One region of the Rhizobium sp. AN73 genome, then DNA from elsewhere that is predicted to be linked to it. Evidence: riboswitches for the same ligand, from Rfam matches in the RefSeq annotation. Region 1 holds a riboswitch; each other region holds the start of a gene.
What was found. A riboswitch is a leader RNA that binds a small molecule or an ion and turns the genes downstream of it on or off. The one in region 1 is predicted to bind thiamine pyrophosphate.
Positions count from the first base shown of each region.

Region 2: linked by a shared signal. The riboswitch ahead of RBH10_RS08055 (ABC transporter permease) and the one ahead of thiC (phosphomethylpyrimidine synthase ThiC) in region 1 are both predicted to bind thiamine pyrophosphate.
Region 3: linked by a shared signal. The riboswitch ahead of thiB (thiamine ABC transporter substrate binding subunit) and the one ahead of thiC (phosphomethylpyrimidine synthase ThiC) in region 1 are both predicted to bind thiamine pyrophosphate.

Region 1 covers NZ_JARWME010000002.1:2,886,565-2,894,161, reverse strand. The annotation lists gene RBH10_RS23980 (thiazole synthase) at 9-782, opposite strand; gene thiS (sulfur carrier protein ThiS) at 787-984, opposite strand; gene thiO (glycine oxidase ThiO) at 953-1,957, opposite strand; partial or broken gene thiC (phosphomethylpyrimidine synthase ThiC) at 1,959-3,783, opposite strand; TPP riboswitch at 3,878-3,989, opposite strand; gene RBH10_RS23960 (acyl carrier protein) at 4,172-4,423, shown strand; gene RBH10_RS23955 (acyl-CoA dehydrogenase family protein) at 4,423-5,604, shown strand; gene RBH10_RS23950 (amino acid--[acyl-carrier-protein] ligase) at 5,609-6,517, shown strand; gene RBH10_RS23945 (DUF1839 family protein) at 6,524-7,507, shown strand; partial or broken gene RBH10_RS23940 (glycoside hydrolase family 2 protein) at 7,504-7,597, shown strand, end outside.
Region 2 covers NZ_JARWME010000001.1:1,796,043-1,803,639, reverse strand. The annotation lists gene RBH10_RS08070 (carbohydrate ABC transporter permease) at 1-160, shown strand, start outside; gene RBH10_RS08065 (alpha-glucosidase) at 173-2,167, shown strand; partial or broken gene RBH10_RS08060 (pilus assembly protein TadG-related protein) at 2,245-3,533, opposite strand; TPP riboswitch at 3,716-3,818, shown strand; gene RBH10_RS08055 (ABC transporter permease) at 3,947-4,732, shown strand; gene RBH10_RS08050 (ABC transporter substrate-binding protein) at 4,729-5,673, shown strand; gene RBH10_RS08045 (hydroxyethylthiazole kinase) at 5,676-6,428, shown strand; gene thiE (thiamine phosphate synthase) at 6,415-7,077, shown strand; gene thiD (bifunctional hydroxymethylpyrimidine kinase/phosphomethylpyrimidine kinase) at 7,074-7,597, shown strand, end outside.
Region 3 covers NZ_JARWME010000002.1:2,727,456-2,735,052, reverse strand. The annotation lists gene RBH10_RS23260 (TetR/AcrR family transcriptional regulator) at 8-604, shown strand; gene RBH10_RS23255 (M48 family metalloprotease) at 617-2,077, opposite strand; gene RBH10_RS23250 (thiamine ABC transporter ATP-binding protein) at 2,386-3,102, opposite strand; gene thiP (thiamine/thiamine pyrophosphate ABC transporter permease ThiP) at 3,099-4,739, opposite strand; gene thiB (thiamine ABC transporter substrate binding subunit) at 4,759-5,772, opposite strand; TPP riboswitch at 5,811-5,921, opposite strand; gene RBH10_RS23235 (VOC family protein) at 5,967-6,359, opposite strand; gene RBH10_RS23230 (ABC-F family ATP-binding cassette domain-containing protein) at 6,453-7,597, opposite strand, start outside.

The sequences.
Region 1 (7,597 bases):
AAGACCGGTCAGGAGAAAACCGCCGTGCCAATCACGGGTGTCGACGGAGTGGCCATATCTCTCGGCTCCAGCGGCCCGGCCATAAACGCCTGATGACCGGCCTCTATGGCACGGGCGAAAGCCTCCGCCATGGCGACAGGATCACCTGCACCCGCAACCGCCGTGTTGAGCAGAACGGCATCGTAACCAAGTTCCATCACCGTCACCGCATGCGAAGGCCGGCCGATACCGGCATCGACAATCAGCGGCACCTCGGGAAAACGCGCCCGCATCGATTTCAGCGCTGTCAGGTTGAGCGGACCCATGGCGCTGCCGATCGGCGCGCACCAGGGCATCAGCACCTTGCAACCGGCATCCAGCAGCTTTTCGGCCACGACAAGATCATCAGTCGTGTAGGGAAAGACTTCGAAACCATCGTCGCAGAGAATTTTCGCCGCTTCGACGAGCGCAAAGACATCGGGCTGCAACGTGTCGTGATGGCCGATGACCTCCAGCTTGATCCAGTTGGTATGAAAAACATCGCGGGCCATCTTCGCCGTCAGCACAGCTTCCTTGACGGTGTGACAACCAGCCGTATTGGGCAGGATATAGCGATCCAGTTCGCGGATCAGCTCGAAAAACTGACCACCCTTCTTGCCGCCCGCGGTTTCCCGACGCAGCGAAATCGTCAGAATATCCGTATTGCTGGCCCGCACCGCATCGGCGAGCACGGCGGGAGACGGATAACGCGCCGTACCGAGCAGAAGGCGGGAAGAGACCTCACGGCCATAAAGCGTCAACATGGCCTCAACCTCCCTGCATCGGTGAGAGGATTTCGACACGGTCGAACGCCTTCAGTTGATAATCGGAGCGTTCATCCGAATGCACCAACTCGCCATTGACCGCCGTCGCCAGCCAGTCGCCTTCGTAGTCGAGGCTGGCAAGCAACCCGGCCAGCGTTTCAGTGACGAGATCAAGCTCGTCGCCATTCACCAGAAGTTTCATGATCCTGTTCCTTTCCAGAAATATTTTGGCAGACGATATCAGCCGCCCGCTGCGCCATCGCCGGTGACAGCAGGAAGCCATGCCGGTGTGCGCCGTTGATGAAGATGGTCCGACCGTCCTCGGTGACATCAGGCAGATTATTGGGGTAAGCCGGACGCACGCCCGTTCCCGTCTCGATGATTTCCGCTTCCGCGAAGGCCGGATGCACGGCATAGGCGGCGTTCAGGAATTCCATCATCGAGCGGGCGGAAATGGCGCCCGCATCCTCCGTCTCGATCATCGTCGCGCCCACCATGAAGCGACCCGGCTCACGCGGCACGATGTAAAGCGGAATACGCGGATGCAGCAACCGGACCGGACGCGACAGCGAAACTTCCGATGTGGCGAGATAAAGCATCTCTCCCCGCACACCGCGAAGGTTGGCAATCTCGCCCACCGCCGCAGGGCCAGTGCAATCCACCACCCGGTCGAAAGGCTGTTCATCCACCGAAACGCCTATATGAAACCGCACGCCCAAACAGCAGAGCCGCTCATGCAATGATTTCAGCGCAAGGCGCGGATCGAGATGCCCCTCGCCCGGGAAATAAAGCCCGGAGCGGAACCGCCCGGCAAGATCGGGTTCCAGTGCAGCGATTTCGCCCTCATCCACCCACTGGTATCCAGTGGTTCTGGACGCGAAACGCGAAAGCTCTGCTTTGTCGCGGGCCGGTGCGACGACCAGCGTGCCGTGTCTGATGACAAGGCCGGGGGTCGCCTCATCCCACCAGTCGAGCGCCGCCTGACCGAGCGTTAGCACCGCTTCCTCCGCACTCTCACGTTCGCACCAGGGCGCGAGCATGCCGCCGGCGTACCACGACGCGCCGCGAGAGGGTTCGGCATTGCGCTCCGAAACCTCCACGGTAACGCCGCTGCGCGCCAGTTCGAAGGCCGCCGTCAGACCGGCGACCCCCGTTCCCTTGACAAGGACACGCATGCTACTGGCCGTCCACCGGGGTGGCGAGCGGCATATATAGCTCGCCACCTTCCTTGAAGCGCGCGGCCATGGCCTCCAGCCCCTCCTTCTGCGCCTCGGCGCGGATATCGTGGGAAATCCGCATCGAGCAGAATTTGGGACCGCACATGGAGCAGAAATGCGCAACCTTGTGCGCCTCCTTCGGCAATGTCTCGTCATGGAAGGAACGCGCCGTATCCGGGTCCAGCGACAGGTTGAACTGGTCTTCCCAACGGAATTCGAACCTTGCGCGCGACAGCGCATCGTCCCGTACCTGCGCGGCCGGATGACCTTTGGCCAGATCGGCGGCATGCGCGGCGATCTTGTAGGTGATGACACCGACCTTCACGTCGTTACGATCAGGCAGGCCGAGATGTTCCTTCGGCGTGACGTAGCAGAGCATCGCCGTGCCGAACCAGCCAATCATCGCGGCTCCGATGCCGGAGGTGATATGGTCGTAACCGGGGGCGATATCGGTCGTCAGCGGCCCGAGCGTATAGAAGGGCGCCTCGCCGCAGGTCTTAAGCTGTTTGTCCATATTCTCCTTGATCTTGTGCATCGGCACATGGCCGGGGCCTTCGATCATGACCTGGCAGTCCTTCGCCCAGGCGATCTGCGTCAGCTCGCCGAGTGTCTCCAGTTCCGCGAACTGCGCCGCATCGTTGGCGTCGGCGATCGAGCCGGGCCGCAGGCCGTCACCAAGCGAGAAGGAAACGTCGTAAGCGCGGCAGATGTCGCAAATCTCTTCGAAATGCTCATAGAGGAAGCTTTCCTTGTGGTGATGCAGACACCACTTCGCCATGATCGAACCGCCGCGCGACACGATGCCGGTGACGCGGTTGACGGTGAGCGGGATGTAATGCAGCCGCACCCCGGCATGGATGGTGAAATAATCGACGCCCTGTTCCGCCTGTTCGATCAGTGTGTCGCGGAACACCTCCCAGTTCAGGTCCTCGGCAATGCCGTTGACCTTCTCCAGCGCCTGGTAAAGCGGCACCGTGCCGATCGGCACCGGCGAATTGCGGATGATCCATTCGCGGATATTGTGGATGTTGCGCCCGGTCGAAAGATCCATGACGGTATCGGCACCCCCAGCGGATCGCCCAGACCATCTTCTCCACCTCTTCCGCCATGGAAGAGGTGACGGCGGAATTGCCGATGTTGGCGTTGATCTTCACCAGGAAATTACGGCCGATAATCATCGGTTCGAGTTCCGGGTGATTGATATTGGCGGGAATGATGGCGCGGCCCGACGCGACTTCCTGACGGACAAACTCCGCCGTCACATAATCGGGGATCTGCGCGCCAAAACTCTCGCCATCGCGGATCAGCTTCTCTTTCGCAGCTTCACGTCCGAGATTTTCCCGGATGGCGATGAATTCCATTTCCGGCGTGATGATGCCGGCCCGCGCATAGGCAAGCTGCGTCACGGCCTTGCCCCCCGTCGCCCTGAGCGGCTGATGGCGCACGGAAAATTCCGGCGTCAGGCGCTCGCCGGTCGCAAAGCCGTTATCCTCCGGTTTGACGTGACGCCCGTCGTAAGCGGCGACATCGCCACGGGCCACGACCCAGTCGTGACGCAGGCGCGGCAAACCCTTTTCAATCAGAACGGAATGCGTGGGATCGGTATAGGGCCCGGAGGAATCGTAGACCGTGACAGGCGGTTCGCCCGCCGTCGGGTGCACGGCGATTTCGCGCATCGGCACGCGAATATGCGGATGCAATATTCCGGGCTTATGGACTTTCGTGGAGGCGGGATGTGGCCCGGCTGTGACCGAAAGCGGGATATTCTTGGCAACGATATTCATCATGAGGCTCCAAAGTTTGACAGTGGAGACCCAGTTCGAGCCGGAATGATGGAAAATACCGAAGCGTCGACAGCGCAAGTCACACGCAATCCGACCCTCGGTCTTTGCACCGTCCCTACGCCAGTATGAACTGGATCAGGTTCAACGGGTCACTGCGCATGAAAGCAGAATCTCAGCCCCTTGACGGGACACCCCTGGTGAATGACAGACAGGAAAAGACACCGCCCGACATTTGTCAAGGGCGCTGATGTGTGCCTGGCAAAGGTAACGAATGACACATGCAGCCGTTAGTCGTAATTAACCTAACGGTTTAGGCGAATATTATCGTTTTCAAATTAACGATAAGCACAAACCATCCTGATGTTAAATTCATGGGAGATAAGTCGGAATGAATGCGACTATTCGTGAAATACTGGCAAAATTCGGCCAGCTTCCTACACCTGTCGATACGATCGAAAATGAAGCAGATCTTTATGCAGCCGGTCTTTCTTCCTTTGCATCGGTGCAATTGATGCTGGGTATCGAGGAAGCTTTTGATATCGAATTCCCGGACAACCTCTTGAACCGCAAGTCGTTTGCCAGCATCAAGGCCATTGAAGACACCGTTAAGCTCATTCTGGATGGTAAAGAGGCCGCCTGATGAATGTGACCGTTGCGCCGCAGGAAGAAACGCTGTCCGCGCGCGCGGGCCGCGTCGCGGCAATTGCCGCCAAACACGCGGACGAGGTGGACGTCACCGGTCGCTTCCCCGAGGAAGCCGTCAACGCGCTGAGACAGGAGCGTCTGCTCGGCATACAGGTCCCGTCCTCCCTTGGCGGTGAAAGCGCGTCCATACAGCAAATCGCCGATATCTGCGCCCGGCTTGGCCAGGCCTGTTCGGCAACGGCGATGATTTTCGCCATGCATCACATCAAGGCATCGAGCCTTGTGGAGCATGGCGAGACAAGCCCATGGCATGCGGGCTTCATGAGCCGCATCGCAAGCGAACAGCTTCTGCTCGCCTCGGCGACCACCGAAGGCGGCATCGGCGGTAATCTGCGCAATTCCATCTGCGCGATTGAGGTCGAAGGGGAATTTTGCCGGCTGGAAAAGGACGCCACCGTCATTTCCTATGGCAGCAATGCGGATGCCATCCTCATCACCTCGCGCTCCCACAAGGATGCCGCACCCGCCGATCAGGTGATGACCGTCTTCCTGAAAAATCAGTACACGCTCGAGAAAACCCATATCTGGGACACGCTCGGCATGCGCGGGACCTGTTCGGACGGCTTCCTGTTCCGCGGCGAAGCGCCAGCGGTGCAGATCTTCCCGAAACCATTTGCGGAAATCGCCGCCCAATCCATGCTTGCAAGCTCCCATCTCCTGTGGAGCGCCGTCTGGTACGGCATCGCGTCGGATGCGGTACTGCGCGCCCAGTCCTTCGTCAGAACGGCGGCACGCAAGTCGCCCGGTGTCACGCCGCCCGGCGCCATCCGCCTTGCCGAAGTCTCCACCAAGTTGCAGGTGGTCAAATCCAACATCATTGCCGGCATCAAGGCTTACGCCGACACCAAGAGCGACCCCGACAAGTTGATGTCGATGGCCTTTGCTGTCGCCATGAACAATGTGAAGATCTGCTCTTCGGAAACCATTCTGGAGATCATCGACCATGCGATGCTCGTCTGCGGCATCATGGGTTACAAGAACGGCACGCCTTACAGCCTTGGCCGGCATCTTCGCGACGCACACTCCGCCCGCCTGATGATTTCCAACGATCGCATTCTCGGCAATTCCGCCAATCTCCTGCTGGTTCACAGGCAGGACACCAGCCTCTTGGGATAAGACCATGGACATGCAAACATCGTTTCTCGATCGACTGTTCGAAGAAGGCCTGCTGATTGAAACGGGTGTCGATGGTCTTTATGGCCGCAGCGGCCAGTTCGAGGACGTCATTGCCGCCTTCGAACGGCTGATCGACCGCACGGGCGGCGCTGACGGCGCCGAAGCGATCCGCTTTCCGCCCGGCATCAACCGCGCCTATTTCGAAAAGAGCGGTTACATGAAAAGCTTCCCGCAGCTGGCTGGCACGGTCCATTCCTTCTGCGGCTGCGAGCTCGACCATATAAGCCTTCTGAAATCCATGGATGAGGGCGGCGACTGGACGAAGGACCAGAAAGCCACCGATATCGTGCTGACGCCGGCCGCCTGTTACCCGCTTTATCCGACGATTGCCAAGCGCGGCGCGCTGCCTTCCGGTGGCGGTCTCTACGACATTCAGTCCTATTGTTTCCGCCATGAGCCTTCCAAGGACCCGGCGCGCCAGCAGCTTTTCCGCATGCGCGAATATGTGTGCATGGGCACGGAAGCCAATGTGACCGAATTCCGCCAGACATGGATGGATCGCGGCGTGGCGATGATGGAGGCCGTGGGCCTCGATGTGACCATCGATGTGGCCAACGATCCCTTCTTCGGCCGCGCCGGCAAGATGCTCGCCAACAACCAGCGCGATCAGAACCTGAAATTCGAATTGCTGATTCCCGTGACATCCGCCACCAACCCGACGGCCTGCATGAGCTTCAATTACCATCAGGACGCCTTTGGCCAGAAATGGGGTTTGAACCTCGACAATGGCGACGTGGCCCACACCGCCTGCGTCGGTTTCGGCCTTGAGCGCATTGCGCTGGCACTTTTTGCCCATCACGGTCTGGATGTGAAGCAATGGCCTGCAAAAGCCGTGAAAACACTCTGGGGCTGACCATTCATGCGGCAGATTTTTTCAGGTCTCGATCCCAAAAACCATGTGCAGCATCCCCTTCATTCGTCGGAGAGAATGTGGCCGGAGACCAATTGCTACATCGATTTGTGGATCGAGGTGCTGGCCGCAAAGGGGCTACCGCCTGAAGCCATGTTCGGTTTCACCCTGACACAGGATTTCGAAGGCGACCAGTTCACCTTCTTCAAGGTGCCGCTGGAAGATCTCGAAGCGCTCTACGGCGTTCGCGCCACCGAGCTTGCGATCTTCGACCGGGTGGAAAACCACATAGAGGCGCAGCTGGAACGCGGCCGCATCTGCCTGATCGAGATGGACAGCTTCTATATGCCCGATACCCACGGGGTGAGCTACCAGAAGGAACACGGCAAGACCACCATCGCCATCAACCGGCTCGATTTGGCGAACCGGGAACTCGATTATTTCCACAATGCCGGCTTCTTCCACCTGTCGGGCGAAGACTTTGATGGCCTGTTCCAGCATCACCTGCAAGAGGCCGATCCACCATTCCTGCCCTATACCGAATTTGCGAAATTTGCGGACAGCAATCCTTCGCCGGCGCATATCCGCAGGACGGCCGAACGGCTGCTGAAATTTCATTTTTCAAGACGGCCCTCCGCCAACCCGGTGCGAGCTTTTGCAAGCGTGTTTCCGGCCCAAGTCGAAAAGGTCGCCGACAGGCCCTTCGGCTTTTTCCACAAATACGCCTTCAACACGCTGCGCCAACTGGGCGCCAATTTCGAACTGGCAGCAAGCCACCTCGAATGGCTGGACAAGGACGGGTTTTCTGAAGCGAGAGACCACGCGCTGCGCATCTCCGAGGTCGCGAAAACCGTGCAGTTCCAGCTTGCCCGCGCCGTTACACGCCGCAAATTCGATGCGCTGGCCTCGGTGCTCGATCCGGCTGCGGAAGCATGGGATGGCGTGATGGAATCACTCGCCGCAAATTTATCGAACGCCAGCGAGGCCGCGTGAGGACTTATCTTCCGGGCGAAAGCGAAAAATGGCTGAGTGAAGGCTGGACGCTGACACTGACGTCGGCCAATGCCTGCGAAACGCCCTCGG
Region 2 (7,597 bases), on a different contig from region 1:
CCTGCCGGTCGGCATCCAGCTTTATCAGGGCGAGTTCGCTTTCCCCTGGCCGGTTATCTCGGCGGCGCTGGTGGTCGGCATCGTACCGGTCGCCATCCTGATCGTCATCTTTCAGGAACGGGTTGTCTCCGGCCTCACTGCCGGCGGTCTCAAGGGTTAAACAGGTAAAATCATGTTATTCGAAAAGACCAGCAACGGCTTCACCCTTTCGATCGGCGGTCGCACCATTCTTTCCCATTCACCCGAAAACCCGGCCTTCTTTGCCGGTTTCGGCGAGGAACGGATGGATATGTATCGCGGCAATTTCGATATCGAGGACTACGTCATCGAACGGACTGCGCTGCGCCATGCCGAAGTCAGCGGCGATAGCGTGACGCTTTCTTCTGCGCCCGGACAGGCACCGCGCCTTCACCTCACGCTGGAAGGCAACACCATCAGGTTCACGGCGCTGGATGAAACCATCAACCGCCTGTGGCTGCGGGTCGTTGCGGATGCGGATGAGCATATCTGGGGCGGCGGCGAGCAGATGTCCTATTTCGACATGCGCGGCCGCCGTTTTCCGCTCTGGACGTCGGAACCCGGCGTTGGCCGCGACAAGACCGCCGAAATCACCTTCAAGGCCGATGTCAGCGGCAAGGCGGGTGGCGATTATTACAACACCAACTACCCACAGCCGACCTGGCTTTCCTCACGCAAATACGCACTGCATGTGGAAACGAGCGCCTATTCGGTCTTCGATTTCCGCAACGACGATTTCCACGAAATCGAGATCTGGGCGATCCCTGAGCGGATCGAGCTTTTCGCGGGCGACGCCTTTACCGATATCGTTTCGGCCCTGTCGCTGCGGTTCGGACGCCAGCCGGAACTGCCGGAATGGGTTTATAATGGCGCGATCATCGGGTTAAAGGATGGCGCCAACTCCTTTGCCCGGTTGGAAAAAATCCGCTCCGCCGGAACCAGGGTTTCCGGTCTGTGGTGCGAGGATTGGGTGGGGCTTCGTCAGACATCCTTCGGCGCCCGGCTGTTCTGGGACTGGCAGGCCAATGACGTGCGTTATCCGCATCTGCGCCAGAAGATCGCCGAGCTTGCCGATCAGGACATCCGCTTTCTGGGGTATGTGAACCCCTATCTCTGCGTCGACGGCCCGCTTTTCCCCGTGGCCGAGGCGGCCGGTTATTTCGCCACCGGCGCGGACGGCAAGACGGCGCTGGTGGATTTTGGCGAGTTCGATTGCGGCGTGGTCGATTTCACCAATCCGGCCGCAGCCGATTGGTTTGCCGAAGAGATCATCGGCAAGAATATGCTGGATTTCGGCCTTTCCGGCTGGATGGCCGATTTCGGCGAATATCTGCCGATCGACATCACGCTGTCGAACGGCATCGACGCCAAGCTGATGCACAATGCCTGGCCGACACTCTGGGCCGAAGTCAATGCAAAGGCCATCGAAAGCCGCGGCAAAACCGGCGAGGCGCTGTTCTTCATGCGGGCGGGCTTTACGGGCGTGCAAGCCCATTGCCCACTGCTGTGGGGCGGCGACCAGTCCGTCGATTTCTCCCGCCATGATGGTCTGGTTACCGTGATCTGCGGTGCGCTGTCCTCCGGCCTTCTCGGCAACGCCTATCACCATTCTGATATCGGCGGTTACACCAGCCTGTTCGGCAATGTCAGAACGCCGGAACTCATCATGCGCTGGGCGGAAATGGCCGCCTTTACCCCGGTCATGCGCACGCATGAGGGCAACCGCCCGCGCGAAAATCTCCAGATCGATCAGGACGAGACAGTTCTTGGCCATTTCGCCCGCATGACGGCGATCTATGTCGCACTCGCGCCCTATCTGAAATCGCTCTCCACGGAAGCGGCGCAAACCGGCCTGCCGGTGCAGCGCCCGCTTTTCCTGCATTACGAGAACGACCGGCAAACCTATGCCATTCAGGACAGCTATCTCTATGGTGCCGAAATGCTCGTCGCACCCGTGTGGAAGGCAGGGGAAACCCAGCGCACGCTTTATCTTCCGGGCGAAGGAGAATGGGTACATCTGTGGAGCGGTGCGCGGCATGCGGGCGGGCGCGAAATCACCGTTGATGCTCCGATAGGCCAGCCGGCCGTCTTCTACCGCGCCGGGACGCCCTTTGCTGCGCTATTTGAACAGCTTCGCAGTCTCGGTTGAAGCATCACCTTCCTGCCATCCCTGCAAAAAACGCCGCAAATATTGCGGCGTTCGAGAGATGTTTCAACAGGTAGTCATCAGCCCGTCAGGCGTGGCGATGTGATGGCTTTCTTGAACAGAGCCGTCATCGCGTCGCTGATACCCTGTGATGGGCTCACCTCGAAATACAGTCCCGGGGAAGCACAGCTTTGCATGCGCGAGCCGATTTCCGACTGAAAGGGCTTTATCCAGCTATTGTACCAGTCATTCGTCGGAAGCGGCAGATAGGTGGTATAGAGCACGGCGATACGAAAACCCTTTTCTTTCAGCTTCGTACAGGCCTTGATGTCGATCGGCTCCTGACAGCGGCCCCCGTCAGTTTTTTCGTGCAGGAGGAGGGCTTGTAACTGTCGCCAACACCATCTGAAACGAAAAAGATCACCTTGTCCGGGTTTGCCGAGCTTGCGCCCGTGCCCGAGGTTCCGGCCTTATCTCCGATCTGGGACAGAGCGCGGTCGAAGTCGGTTTGCTGGTCGTTATTGTATCCCTGATAGGGAATGGACATCAGGTTGATTTCACCCGCTTTTTTCTTCGCAGTCTCCAGATCCGAGGTCAGCGGAACGACCTCAAGCAGCTTCGTGTCCTCCGCCCGCTCCCCGAAGGTATAAACAGCCATGCGATATTGATTGCTGCTTTTGCGGGTGGTTTTCGCTGTATCCATCAGACTGGCGGTTGCTTTGGCGACCACGTCGATGCGCGTCGTAACTCCGAGTTTCTTGGCCTTGAAATAATAGCTGTTCGGGTCCGCCACGCCGTCTTTCACGATGTGACAGGCAAAAGCGCACTGATCGCTCGTATTCGCAACCAGGGTGGCAACATCCTGGGGTGTGGCGCCCACTCCCATGGAAGGCGTATTGTCCAGCAGAAGATAGAAATCGCTAAAGGTTTCCGTCTCATATTTCGCCGTGGCCGTGCCGCCAACCGAGATGAAATCCTTGCCCAGAACCCCGGAGAGTGTCGTGCTTACCGATGCCTTGAAGCTGACGGATGACTCGACCACATTACCGTGCTTGGTCACCGAGACATCGACAGACGTAATGCTGTAATCGGTATTTCCCCGCTGGTTGTCATCAAAGAATGCCCGCGCCTCGTCATTGCCGACGTTAATGACACCGTCGCCCGACATCTTCTTTGCCGCCTGAACACTTGCGGACATATCTGCGACTGCCGCAAGTGCTGCGGAATCCGCCGCCTGTTGCAGATCGGCTTTGACCGACATGCCACGCGTAACATCAAGCGCCACACCGGCAGCCCCGCACAGAGGCACCATGAGCAACGCGGTAAGAATGCCAAAATTTCCCGATTTCTCTTGCCAGAAGTTTTTCAAGTTCGCCCCCAACCATTCTGGAAGCGGAAACTAATACAGCGGAATTGAAAAAGCGGTTTCAATAGATAACTAATTTTTGATAAACTTAATATAATCAATAACTAATATGCATTCGACAAATCAGCCCGTATTCGCGTTAAAGTTCAAAGTTGACATTACTTCAAAACCCTCCTAGCAAATCAGTCTCTTCCGAGGGGAGCACCTGACGGTGCTGAGATGGCGATGAGCCGGACCCTTGAACCTGATCCGGGTCATGCCGGCGTAGGAACGGAAACTGTCGCGCTTTTGAGGTGCCGCCCTTTCTCTTCTCCGCTTTGCCCGGATCTCCGTGATCGCCACAGCTGGAGACCGAATGATGATGCTGAAACCTCCTGCCTTTCCTATACGGTACGGTTACGTCTGAGGTCCGGCCGATGCGTGCCTCCCATGCGCTGAAGGGCGTCGTTCTTCTTTTAATCATCTGGCAGGCGGGTATCTGGCTGTTTGCGCCACCCCGCTACATCCTGCCCTCGCCCGCCGATGTCGCCGCCGCGTTCCAGCGCCAGCCGGGCTTCCTGTTCGGACAGGCCATGGTGACGCTCAGCGAAATGGCCGTCGGGCTTGCGACCGGTATCACCGCCGGCATTCTGGTTGCCTTTACAATTGCAGCCATCCCGCGTTTTGGTCGCCTCGTCTGGCCCATGATTCTCGTATTGCAGGCGTTTCCCGTCTTCGTGCTCGCCCCCATACTCGTGCTGTGGTTCGGTTTCGGCATGGCCTCGAAAGTGGTCATGACGGCGATCATCATCTTTTTTCCCGTCGCATCGGCCTTCACCGACGGTCTCAACCGCACGGATCGCACGATCCTCGATGCCGCCTCGCTGACGGAGGCGAGCCACTGGCAAATCCTCACCCGGCTGCGCGTGCCGCTGGCGCTTCCCTCGCTCATTTCCGGGCTGCGGGTCGCCGCACCGCTCGCCCCGCTTGGCGCCGTCATCGGCGAATGGGTGGGCGCATCCTCCGGGCTCGGTTTCGTCATGATCCAGTCCAATGCCCGCATGCAGACCGACACCATGTTTGCCGCCATGGCCATACTCGCCGTTATGGCCGTGCTGCTGCGGCTTATCGTCGACCGGGCGACAGCCAATCTGGCCCCCTGGGCCAAAGAAACAGAACACCTCATTCCTTTCAAACATTTGCGGAGATTTTCGGCACCATGAAACGAACTCTTCTTTCCCTCGTCGTCGCGGCAGCAAGCGTGTTTGCGCCCGTGCAATCGCAGGCGGCCGACAAGCTTACCGTGCTGCTGGAATGGTTCGTGAACCCGGACCACGCTCCGATGGTGATCGCCAAGGAACGCGGCCTGTTCACAGATGCGGGGCTGGACGTTGAGCTGGTTCCGCCTGCGGACCCATCCGCCGTGCCGCGTCTCGTCTCGGCAAAACAGGCCGATATCGGCGTTCACTACCAGCCGAACCTTTATCTCGACCACGATGCCGGGCTGCCGCTCGTCCGTTTCGGAACGCTGGTCGAAACGCCACTCAACACCGTCACCGTTCTGGCCGATGGGCCGATCAAGAGCCTGAAGGACCTGAAGGGCAAGAAGGTCGGTTTCTCCGTCTCCGGCTTCGAGGATGCGATGCTGAAGCGGATGCTGGAGAAGGACGGACTGACGAAAGACGATGTGGAACTCGTCAACGTCAATTTCTCGCTCTCGCCTTCGCTGATCGCAGGCAAGGTGGATGCGACGCTTGGCGGTTTCCGCAATTTCGAACTGACGCAGATGAAACTTGAGGGCCACGAAGGCCGCTCGTTTTTCCCCGAGGAACATGGCGTACCCGCCTATGATGAGCTGATCTTCGTCACCCACCGCGATTCTGCCAAGGACAACCGCCTGCCGCGTTTCCTCTCCGCCGTCGAGCAGGCCGCGATCTTCATCACCAATCATCCGCAGGAATCCTGGCAGCTTTTCATCAAGGCCTATCCGAACCTTGACGACGCGCTGAACAAGCAGGCGTTTTTCGACACCTTGGCGCGTTTCGCCAAGCGTCCGGCCGCACTCGATCGCGCCCGCTACGCCCGATTCGGTGAATTCATGCGAGACATGCAACTGATCAAGCAGGCGCCGACGGCCGAAGACATCGCCGTGGAGCTGCAATAACCATGAACGGAACCTCGACGACAGACTTTCCCACAGCGGCAAAGGCCGCAGAGATCCTCGAAAGGGTGAGGCAGGTGCGCCCGCGCGTGCATTGCCTGATGAACACCGTGGTGCAGAAATTCACCGCCGACGGCATTACTGTCGTCGGTGGCATTCCCTCGATGACCACCTCGCTCGAGGAAATCGGCGCTTTCGTGACGAAAGCCGATGCGGTGACGATCAATCTCGGCACGCTCGATGCAGACCGGCGCAAAGTCATCCGGTTTGCCGTCGAGATCGCCCGTGCAGCGGGCAAGCCGTGGATTCTGGATCCTGTACATTGCGACTATTCGCCATCGCGGCTGGCATTTGCGCGTGACCTGATCGCACTTGGCCCGACCATCGTTCGCGGCAACAGCGCCGAAATGAGCCTCATCGGCAATGTTGCGAATGCGGTGAGGATAGAGACCGGACCGGTCGATCAACTGCGCGACGCCACCCGTAGTGTCAGAATCGTCAACGGCCACCCGTGGATGGCGAAGGTGACGGGCACCGGTTGCCTTTCGGGGGGTGTCATCGCCGCCTTCATGGCGGTGGAGAAAGATGCGTTGACGGCCGCGGCCTCCGCCCTTGCCGTCACAGGAGTGGCAGCCGAACTGGCAGCAAAGAATGCCAAAGGCCCCGGCACGTTCGAGCCGGCGTTTCTGGATGCGCTTTCCGAAATTTCCGGAGAGGAGATAACACAACATGCAAGGATCGAGCATGAACAAGGTTGATTACCGCCTCAACGCGCTGGTCGATGCGAGCCTCGGCGATGTTGCGCCCCTCGCCGAGCTTGCTCTGGCTGCCGCACTCAATGGCGCGACCATCCTGCAATATCGCGACAAACACGCTTCGACCCGGGAAATGATCGAAAACGCCCGCGCCATTCACGAGGCCATCGCCGGCACCGGCGTGCCGCTCGTCATCAACGACCGGGTGGATGTAGCGCTCGCCTCTGGTGCGGACGGAGTGCATCTCGGTGCGGACGACATGGACGCCAAAACCGCCAGACGCATTCTCGGCGAAAAGGCGATCATCGGCCTCACAGTCAAGAACCGGGCCGATGCCGAACGGGCCGCCTCCATGCCTGCCGATTACGCCTGCATCGGTGGCGTGTTCGAAACGGTCTCCAAGATCAATCCCGACAAGCCGGTCGGTATCGACGGTTTTACAATGCTGCGCGCCCTTTTGCACGAATGGCGGCCGGAAATGCCGGTGGGCGCCATCGCCGGCATCGATCTTGCCCGCGTGCCGTCCGTCATCGCCGCTGGCGCGGATGGCGTCGCGATCATCTCGGCCATATTCCGGGCGGGCAATATTGCCAACGCAACCAAAGGCTTCCGTGCGGCAATCGACACATCGCTGAAAGCGAGACAGCCATGACATCAATTGCATTGACCATTGCCGGCTCCGATAGCGGCGGCGGCGCAGGCATCCAGGCGGACATCAAGACCTTTTCGGCGCTCGGCGCCTATGCCGCCAGCGTCATCACCGCCATCACCGCCCAGAACACCAAAGGCGTGACGGCAGTGGAGGATATTTCCGTTGCCACCATCGTCGCGCAGATGGATGCAGTTTTTTCCGATCTCGCCGTAAATGCGGTCAAGATCGGCATGGTCTCACGGATCGAAACCATAGCGGCCATCGCCGCACGGCTTCGGCTGCAAACCCAGCCGGTGGTGCTTGATCCCGTGATGGTGGCCACTTCAGGCGACCGGCTGCTGCATGCGGATGCCATCGAGACATTGCGACTTGACCTGTTGCCGCTCGCCACCATCGTCACGCCGAACCTGCCCGAAGCAGCGCTTCTGACCGGTACGCCGATTGCAGACACCGAGGCGGAGATCACCCGTCAGGCCGAGATGATCCTGAAGGCGGGCGCGAAAGCCGTGCTCATCAAGGG
Region 3 (7,597 bases), 160 kb from region 1:
GACCACGATGCGCAAAGAGCCGCGTCAGGAGCGTTCGAAGGCCACGGTCGATGCCGTCATCCACGCGGCGGCTCGCATTTTGAGCGATCATGGCTGGGCGGGTTTCACCACCAACAGGGTCGCAGAAACCGCCGGCGTCAGCATCGGTTCGTTGTACCAGTACTTCCCTGACAAGATTTCGATTGTGGAGGCGGTGCGCCATCGCCACCTCGAGGACTGTCTGACCGTCATGAAAAGAATGGCCGAGCAGCGGAACGCCCTCCCGCAATTCGTGGAAGAACTCGTAACCGGCATGATTGCGGTCCACAGCATCCATCCCGGCCTCCACAAGGTCCTTCTGGATGACGCACCCAGTCATGAGGGAATGAACGATCCCAACAGCGCTTTCGAAAAAGAATACCTCGGTCTTTATTCGAAAGCGCTTGCGGCCCATATGACGCCCGGCTCAAGGGCGGAAAGCGGCACTATGGCACTGATCGTGTCCGACGCCATCGACGGCATCATTCACAACGCCGCCCGACGCGGGGAATTGCAGTCACCCAAAATCAAACGGGAAATGATCGCACTCGTTGAGGCTTATCTGTGCCGGGAAACCAGCAACTGAGAGATCGCCAAATTATTCCGCAATGATCTTCACCCGCTGGCCGGGCTGAAGCGTGGCGGTGGCGCTCATCGCATTCATCATGCGGAACATGTCGAGCTTGCGGTCGGTGCCCATCATCCGTGCGGCAATCGTCGCCACGGTTTCACCGGGCTTGACCGTCACCACCCGCACCCGCAGCGGCTTCAGGGAGCCGATCTCCTGCGGCGTCATCTTGCGGAAGCTTGTGCGCAGCACGTTGGCGATGGAATCGAGCTGCGTGTTACCCTTCGGCACCGCCGTCAGGAAACGGAATATCTGCTGCCCGACACGGATGACGGTCACGTCGAAATCCCATTTGTCCGCCGTTGCCCGTGCCGTCGCGGCCTCCAGGCCGTTGATCTGCGTTTCCTTCACGGTTTCCGGCATCAGACCGGCAACCCAGCCGCTGGTCAGGTAGTTGGCAAGAGTGGTCTGCTTCGGATCGGCCACGCCGTCGAAACGGATCGCCACATCGCCCGGCCCCGTCGCAAGAACGGCCTCCACCTTGTTATCGATGACGAAACCTTCCGGCACATCGAAGCGGATACCGAGCGTTCCGTGCAGGAACGTCTGGCCCCGGACATAACCCTCCTGCGGGCTGTCGCCGTAAAGCAGGCCGTCTATGCCATCCAGAAACCAGTCACGACCACGATCCCCTACCTGGCCTTCCTGGCCGAAGGCGCGGGCGTGCCGGCGCGCGAGCTCGATGCGCTGCGGTGTATTGGGATGGCTGGAAAGGAAGTCGAGGCTCTGGTCGTTCTCAGGATCGGCAGAGGAAAACCGCGCATAGGCCGCCATGGAATCCAGAAAACGCGGCGATGCGTAAGGGTCGTAACCGGCTTCGCCGAGCATACGCACACCGATCACGTCCGCCTGCAATTCCTGCTGGCGCGAAAACGCCGCGAGCCGCAGCTTGCCGCGTGCAAGCGCCTGCTTGCCGGCGAGATCGCTCGACAGCACTTCGGCGACCACGCGGCTTGCAATCACCTCCGCCTCCTCCCGACGCTGGCGCTCGATACCGTGGTTTGCAGTGACATGGCCCATCTCATGCGAAAGCACGGCGGCCACTTCCGAAGCGTCATTGGCAAGCGCCAGAAGCCCGCGTGTCACGTAAAGATATCCGCCCGGCAGCGCAAAGGCGTTGATAGCCGGCGAGTTGAGGATGGTGATGCGATAGGATTGCTGCGGATTTTCCGACACCGCCGTCAGCGCGCCGGCGATGCGGGCGACAAGCCGCTCCGTCTTGGCATCGCGATATTCGCCACCGTAACTCGCCACGATGCGCGGATGCTCGCGCGCACCCATCTGGGCGCGGGGATCGTTCTTCTGCACCTCTTCCACGGTCTGCGGATTGTCCGACGGACGCAATGTGGACTGGTAGGCCGGGCTGAAGAGAGACTGGCACGACGACAGGAACACAGCGGTCGCCGTCAGCACGGAACAGGCAGCAACCATCCTGCCCGAACGGCGAAGGCCTGAACGGGAGAAGAGCCTCCACTGTGCAGTCATGCTATTTCTCATTCTGTATGCCTGCCCCTAACGTTCCTGATCATCCGTTAATTGCAGACCAGAATAACAGATCTCGCCCCAACGAGCCATGAATGTCGAAACGGTAAAAACGATCCATCAAGTCCGGAATATTCCTGAAGAACGCAATAATTCTCGTCTTTTCTCGGGCAACAACTTGAAACTGGCAAGTGCAAATTAGCGCCATTGAAGTTATCTAAAGCGATTGCCAGCGAGGCGCGTCGAAAATAAGGCGATCAGCCGTTCAGAAAACTGTCGACCGCCTTCACATTTTGTGTGGCGAAGAAATCTGCGGTCGATCCGGCATAGACAACGCGGCCGCGATCAAGAAAAACCACCCGCTGCGCCAGCTTTTTTATGTCGTCGGGATGGTGCGTGACAATAATCGCCGTATTTTTTGTTTCGGCATGCAAGTCGAGAAGCAGGGAGGTCATGCCCGCCCGCAGCCCCGGATCGAGCGCGGCGAAAGGCTCGTCGAGCAACATGACCGGTTTTTTCCTGACCAGCGCACGCGCCAGCGCCGCCCTTTGCCTTTCCCCGCCGGAAAGCGTTCCCGGCAAACGTTTGCCAAAACCGATAAGACCCACGCGTGTGAGCGCCATGTCGATCCTTTGCCTGTCTTCCGCCTGCAATTTCAGCCCGGGGCTGACACCAAGCGCGACATTGGTGAAGATATCGAGATGGGCAAAAAGATTGTTGTCCTGAAAGATCAACGAGACCGGTCTTTCGGAAGGGTCCAGCGCCTTCATATCCTGTCCGCCGATCACCACTCGGCCGGAATCGGGCACTTCGAAACCGGCAACGAGATTGAGGAGCGTTGACTTGCCCGAACCGGATGCACCGACGACGGCGGTTATCTGGCCTTGCGGGAATGTACAATCAAGATCGAAATCCTGCGTCCCAAGCCGCAGCCTGACCTTGTCCAGTTCCACTGCAAAATCATCGCCTGTCATATGCTCGCCCTTGCTGATTTCGCTTCTCTGGATTGCGATTGCCGTGAAACGCCACCTGCGGCAAGCAGCAGGCAGACCACACCGAGAAGGAAAGCATATCCGGCGGCATCATTGGTGCGATAGCTGCCCATATTGCTATAAACCAGCCATGGCAAGGTGACGAAATTTTCCGATCCGAACAGGGCAACCGCCCCGAGATCGCCAAGCGACAGGGCCATGGCGAAGGAAAACGCCATGAGCAGTGGCCGCCACAGAACCGGCAGATCGGCGAACCGCAGCCGCGTCAACCCTTGAAGCCCGAGACTGGCGGAGAGCCGACCGGTCCGCAAAAAGTGACTGGTGAAGGCCGGCTCCAGCACCCGCATGGCAAGCGGCAGCGCCATCAGCATATTGATGAGCGCCACGAGAACGGGAGCATAGAAGCTGACATCACCGAATGGCCGCAACAACAGGAACCAGCCGCTTCCCAACACGACGGGCGGCACAAGCAGCACCAGCGACGACCCCGCCCCGAGCGTGGCGGAAAGGAAGCGCAAGGGCCGGGCCACGCGCCGTCTGGAACCCACGGCCTGGCGCGCACTTATGATCGCCATGCAGCAGAACACGACGAGGATTGCGGAGAGCGCCGCGATTGCGAGACTGGTCGCTGCAGCACGCAGGAAGATCGGCGCGGACAAGAGGCGTGGCAGATCGGCCCTCAAGCCTGATATGGTTATCGCGGCAAGCGGCAGGCCGATCAGCAGGATTGCAAAAATAATTGCAACCCCGTCCCATAGGCGGGCGCCGACGCTTTTGTCGTCGAAACGACGAACGGGACGGCCAAGCGACACAATTTCCGCCTCAGGCGAAGGCAAAAAGGCAAGAAGGCCGAGCAGTATTGCCGTGAGAACAATCTGCAGAACCGAAAGCGCGATTGCCCGCTGCGGATCAAAATCGAACCGTAGTGCCTGATAGATCGCCACCTCCAGCGTCGTGGCCGCCGGCCCACCGCCCAGCAGAAGAACGAGCGTGAAGCTGGTGGCGCACAGCATGAAGATAAGCCCGGCAATGCCGGGAACGAGACGCGAGACGGCAGGCCATTCGATGAAGCGGAAAACCGAGACCGGTCCCATGCCGAGGCTTGCGGCCATCCGCCAATATTCGCCCGGAATGCGTTCCAGCCCGGCCAGCATCAACCGCACCGCGAGCGGCAGATTGAAAAACACATGGGCAATGAGAATGCCGGAAAGGCCATAAATACTGAAAGGCTGATCCGCACCGGCAAAAACAAGAGCCGCGTTCAAAATACCCTGTCTGCCCCAGATGGTGATGATGCCGAAAGCACCGACGATGACCGGCAGCCCCATCGGCACCGCCATCAGCCTGATGATCCAGATCCGCCCCGGAAAGTCTCGCTGCCGGGAGAGTGCCAGCGCCACCGGCAAGCCGAGAACAATCGATAGAACAGTGGAAAGCGTTGCCTGATAAAGCGTGAACCGCAGGATGCGCAGCGTATAGGCATCCATGATGCCGGCAGCGGATGCGCCGGCATCGAAAGACAGGAGAGCCGCAACGGCAAGCGCCATGAACAGGAAAATGGCGACAAAGGCCGCCGTTCCGAAAATGATCGACCACCTGTAATCGCGACGCAGCATCATGCGCGGGCGTGCCTCTTCGTCAGTTCATGCTCATGGCCGCAAGCCATTCATCGATCCAGGCCTTGCGGTTCTTCGCCACCTCTTCCGGGTCCATCAGGAAGGTCTTCTGCGGCACGACGAGTTTGGAAAACGCCTCTGGCAACGGCGTCGACGTTGCCGCGACCGGCATCATCCAGTTGTTTTCGGGAATGGCATCCTGAAAACCTGATGTCAGCGTGAAAGCGAGGAACTGTTTCGCCAGTTCTTTGTGCGGCGCGTTTTTCAGAAGGCCGGATACCTCGATCTGGATATAATGCCCTTCGGAAAAAGCTGCCGCCTGATAACGATCCGTCTTTTCCGCGACCATGTGGTAGGCCGGCGACGTGGTGTAGGAAAGCACCATCGGCACCTCGCCCTTGGTGAAGAGGCCATAGGATTCCGACCATCCCGGCGTGACGGTGAGAATACGCTTCCTGAGCTTCGCCCAGGCCTCCGGCGCCTTGTCGCCATAAACGGATTTCACCCACAGCAACAGACCAAGGCCCGGCGTGGAAGTGCGTGGGTCCTGAATGGCGATCTTCTGTGAGGGATCGCCTTCGACGAGATCCTTGAGGCTCGTCGGCGGATTTTTTATCGTCTGCGTGTCGTAGACCACTGCGAAATGACCGTAATCATAAGGGACGAAAACATCGTCCTTATAGCCGCCTGGCACCTTGGCCGCCGATGCATCGATGCCGCTGGCGTCGAAAAGACCGGTCTGTTTCGCTTCCGCGACAAGATTGGTGTCGAGACCGACCACGACATCCGCCTTGGACCCGGCCCCCTCGAGCTTCAGACGGTTGAGCAGCGCCACACCATCGGCCACGCCGACGAAATTGACCATGCAGTCGCAGACCTTTTCAAAGGCCTCCTTCACCTTGGGGCCGGGACCCCATTCGGAAACGAAGCTTTCATAGGTGTAGACGGTCAGTTCCTGTCTGTCCTGCGCAACGGCAAGAGCGGGCAGAAACAGCGAAGCGGCAACGAGGGAATTCAGGAAAAGACGACGTCGCACGGGTACCTCCTCAAAAACGATAAGGGAAATAGCCGCTTGCCTTGAAGCCGTCTAATCCCTCCGCCGGTATGAACCGGATCAGGTTCTTCGGGTTGGCAAGCCTCTCAGCCTTTTGCACGCAAGCACAAAAGACACCCCGTTAGATCATGATGATGATGTAGTCCCGCCGTCTCTGATTGGCAAGATGGCCGCTGTCAGGCCTGGGCCGTCATATGGACCAGTTCCCAGACATGACCGTCGGGATCCTGAAAGCTGCCGGCATACATGAAGCCGTGATCCTGCACGGGTTTCCAGTTGCTGCCACCGGAGGCAAGCGCCGTCGCGATCATCCGGTCGATTTCCTCGCGGCTTCCCGCCGTCAGACAGGTCAGCACCTCGGTGCTGCGCGTCGCATCAGCGATATCGCCATTGATGAAATCGCGAAAACGCTCTTCCTGAAGCAGCATCACGAAGATGTTCTCTTCAACGATCATGCAGAGCGTGCGGTCATCCGAATATTCCGGATTGAAGCTGAAACCGAGTGCCGTGAAGAAATTTCTGGATGTCTCGATATTCTTGACGGGCAGGTTAACGAAGATCATGCGCATTTTCTGAACTCCTCCGAACCGGCATAGAAAACGGCAATTCCGCCTCCCTGTCAAAGGCGGATGAAGCGTCAATCAACAAAGCGCGCTTCACCTTCAGCCTTCCAGTTCCTCGCGCAGCATCTCCAGCTCCAGCCATTCCTCTTCCATGGTCTCGAGCTTTTCACGCAGCTTCGTCATTTCCTTCGCCAGCGTGTTGAAGGTAGCCGGATCCTTGGTGAAAAGATTGGGATCAGCCATGCGCTCCTCGCGCTTGGCGATTTCGCCTTGCGCCTTTTCCATCTCCTTCGGAAGATTTTCGAGCGCGAATTTCTGCTTGAAGGAAAGCTTGCCTTTGGCTTTTAAAGGGTCCTGCGATGCGGAGCCCGAAGATGCCGCCTTTGCCTTTTCCTGCTTCTCAGCCTTGCGTTTTTCTTCGGCTGCGCCCTTGCGCTGCGCCATCATGTCCGAATAGCCGCCGGCATATTCGATCCAGCGCCCGTCCGGCTGGTCCGGATTGGCGGGCGCAATGGTGGAGGTGACGGTACGGTCGAGAAAATCGCGGTCGTGGCTGACCAGAATGACCGTGCCGGAAAAACCAGCGACGATTTCCTGCAACAGATCGAGCGTTTCGATGTCAAGATCGTTGGTCGGCTCGTCGAGGATCAAGAGGTTGGTCGGCCGCGCCAGAATACGTGCCAGAATAAGGCGAGCACGCTCACCACCAGAGAGGTTGCGGATCGGCGTGCGGGCCTGTTCCGGCTGGAACAGGAAGTCCTTCATGTAACCCGTGACATGCTTCAATTCGCCGTTGACCAGCAGATTGTCGCCGCGCCCGTCTGTCAGATAATGCGCAAGCGTATCGTTCGGATTGAGATCCTCACGCTTCTGGTCGAGCGTCGCGATCTCCAGATTGGTGCCGAGCTTCACCGTGCCGCTATCGGGCTGAAGCTGGCCGGTGAGCATCTTCAAAAGCGTGGTCTTGCCGGCACCATTCGGCCCGACGAGACCAATGCAATCGCCGCGATGCACCCTCAGCGAAAACGGTGCGATGATCACGCGCTCACCGTAAGACTTGGTAATGGCATCGGCTTCGATAACCAGCTTGCCGGATTCCCGCACTTCCGCAGCCGTCGCCTGCACAGAGCCCTGCGGTCCCTTGTGACCGCGATAGTCCGCGCGCATGGCCTGAAGCTCACCCACGCGGCGCATGTTGCGCTTGCGTCTCGCCGTCACGCCGTAACGCATCCAGTGTTCTTCGC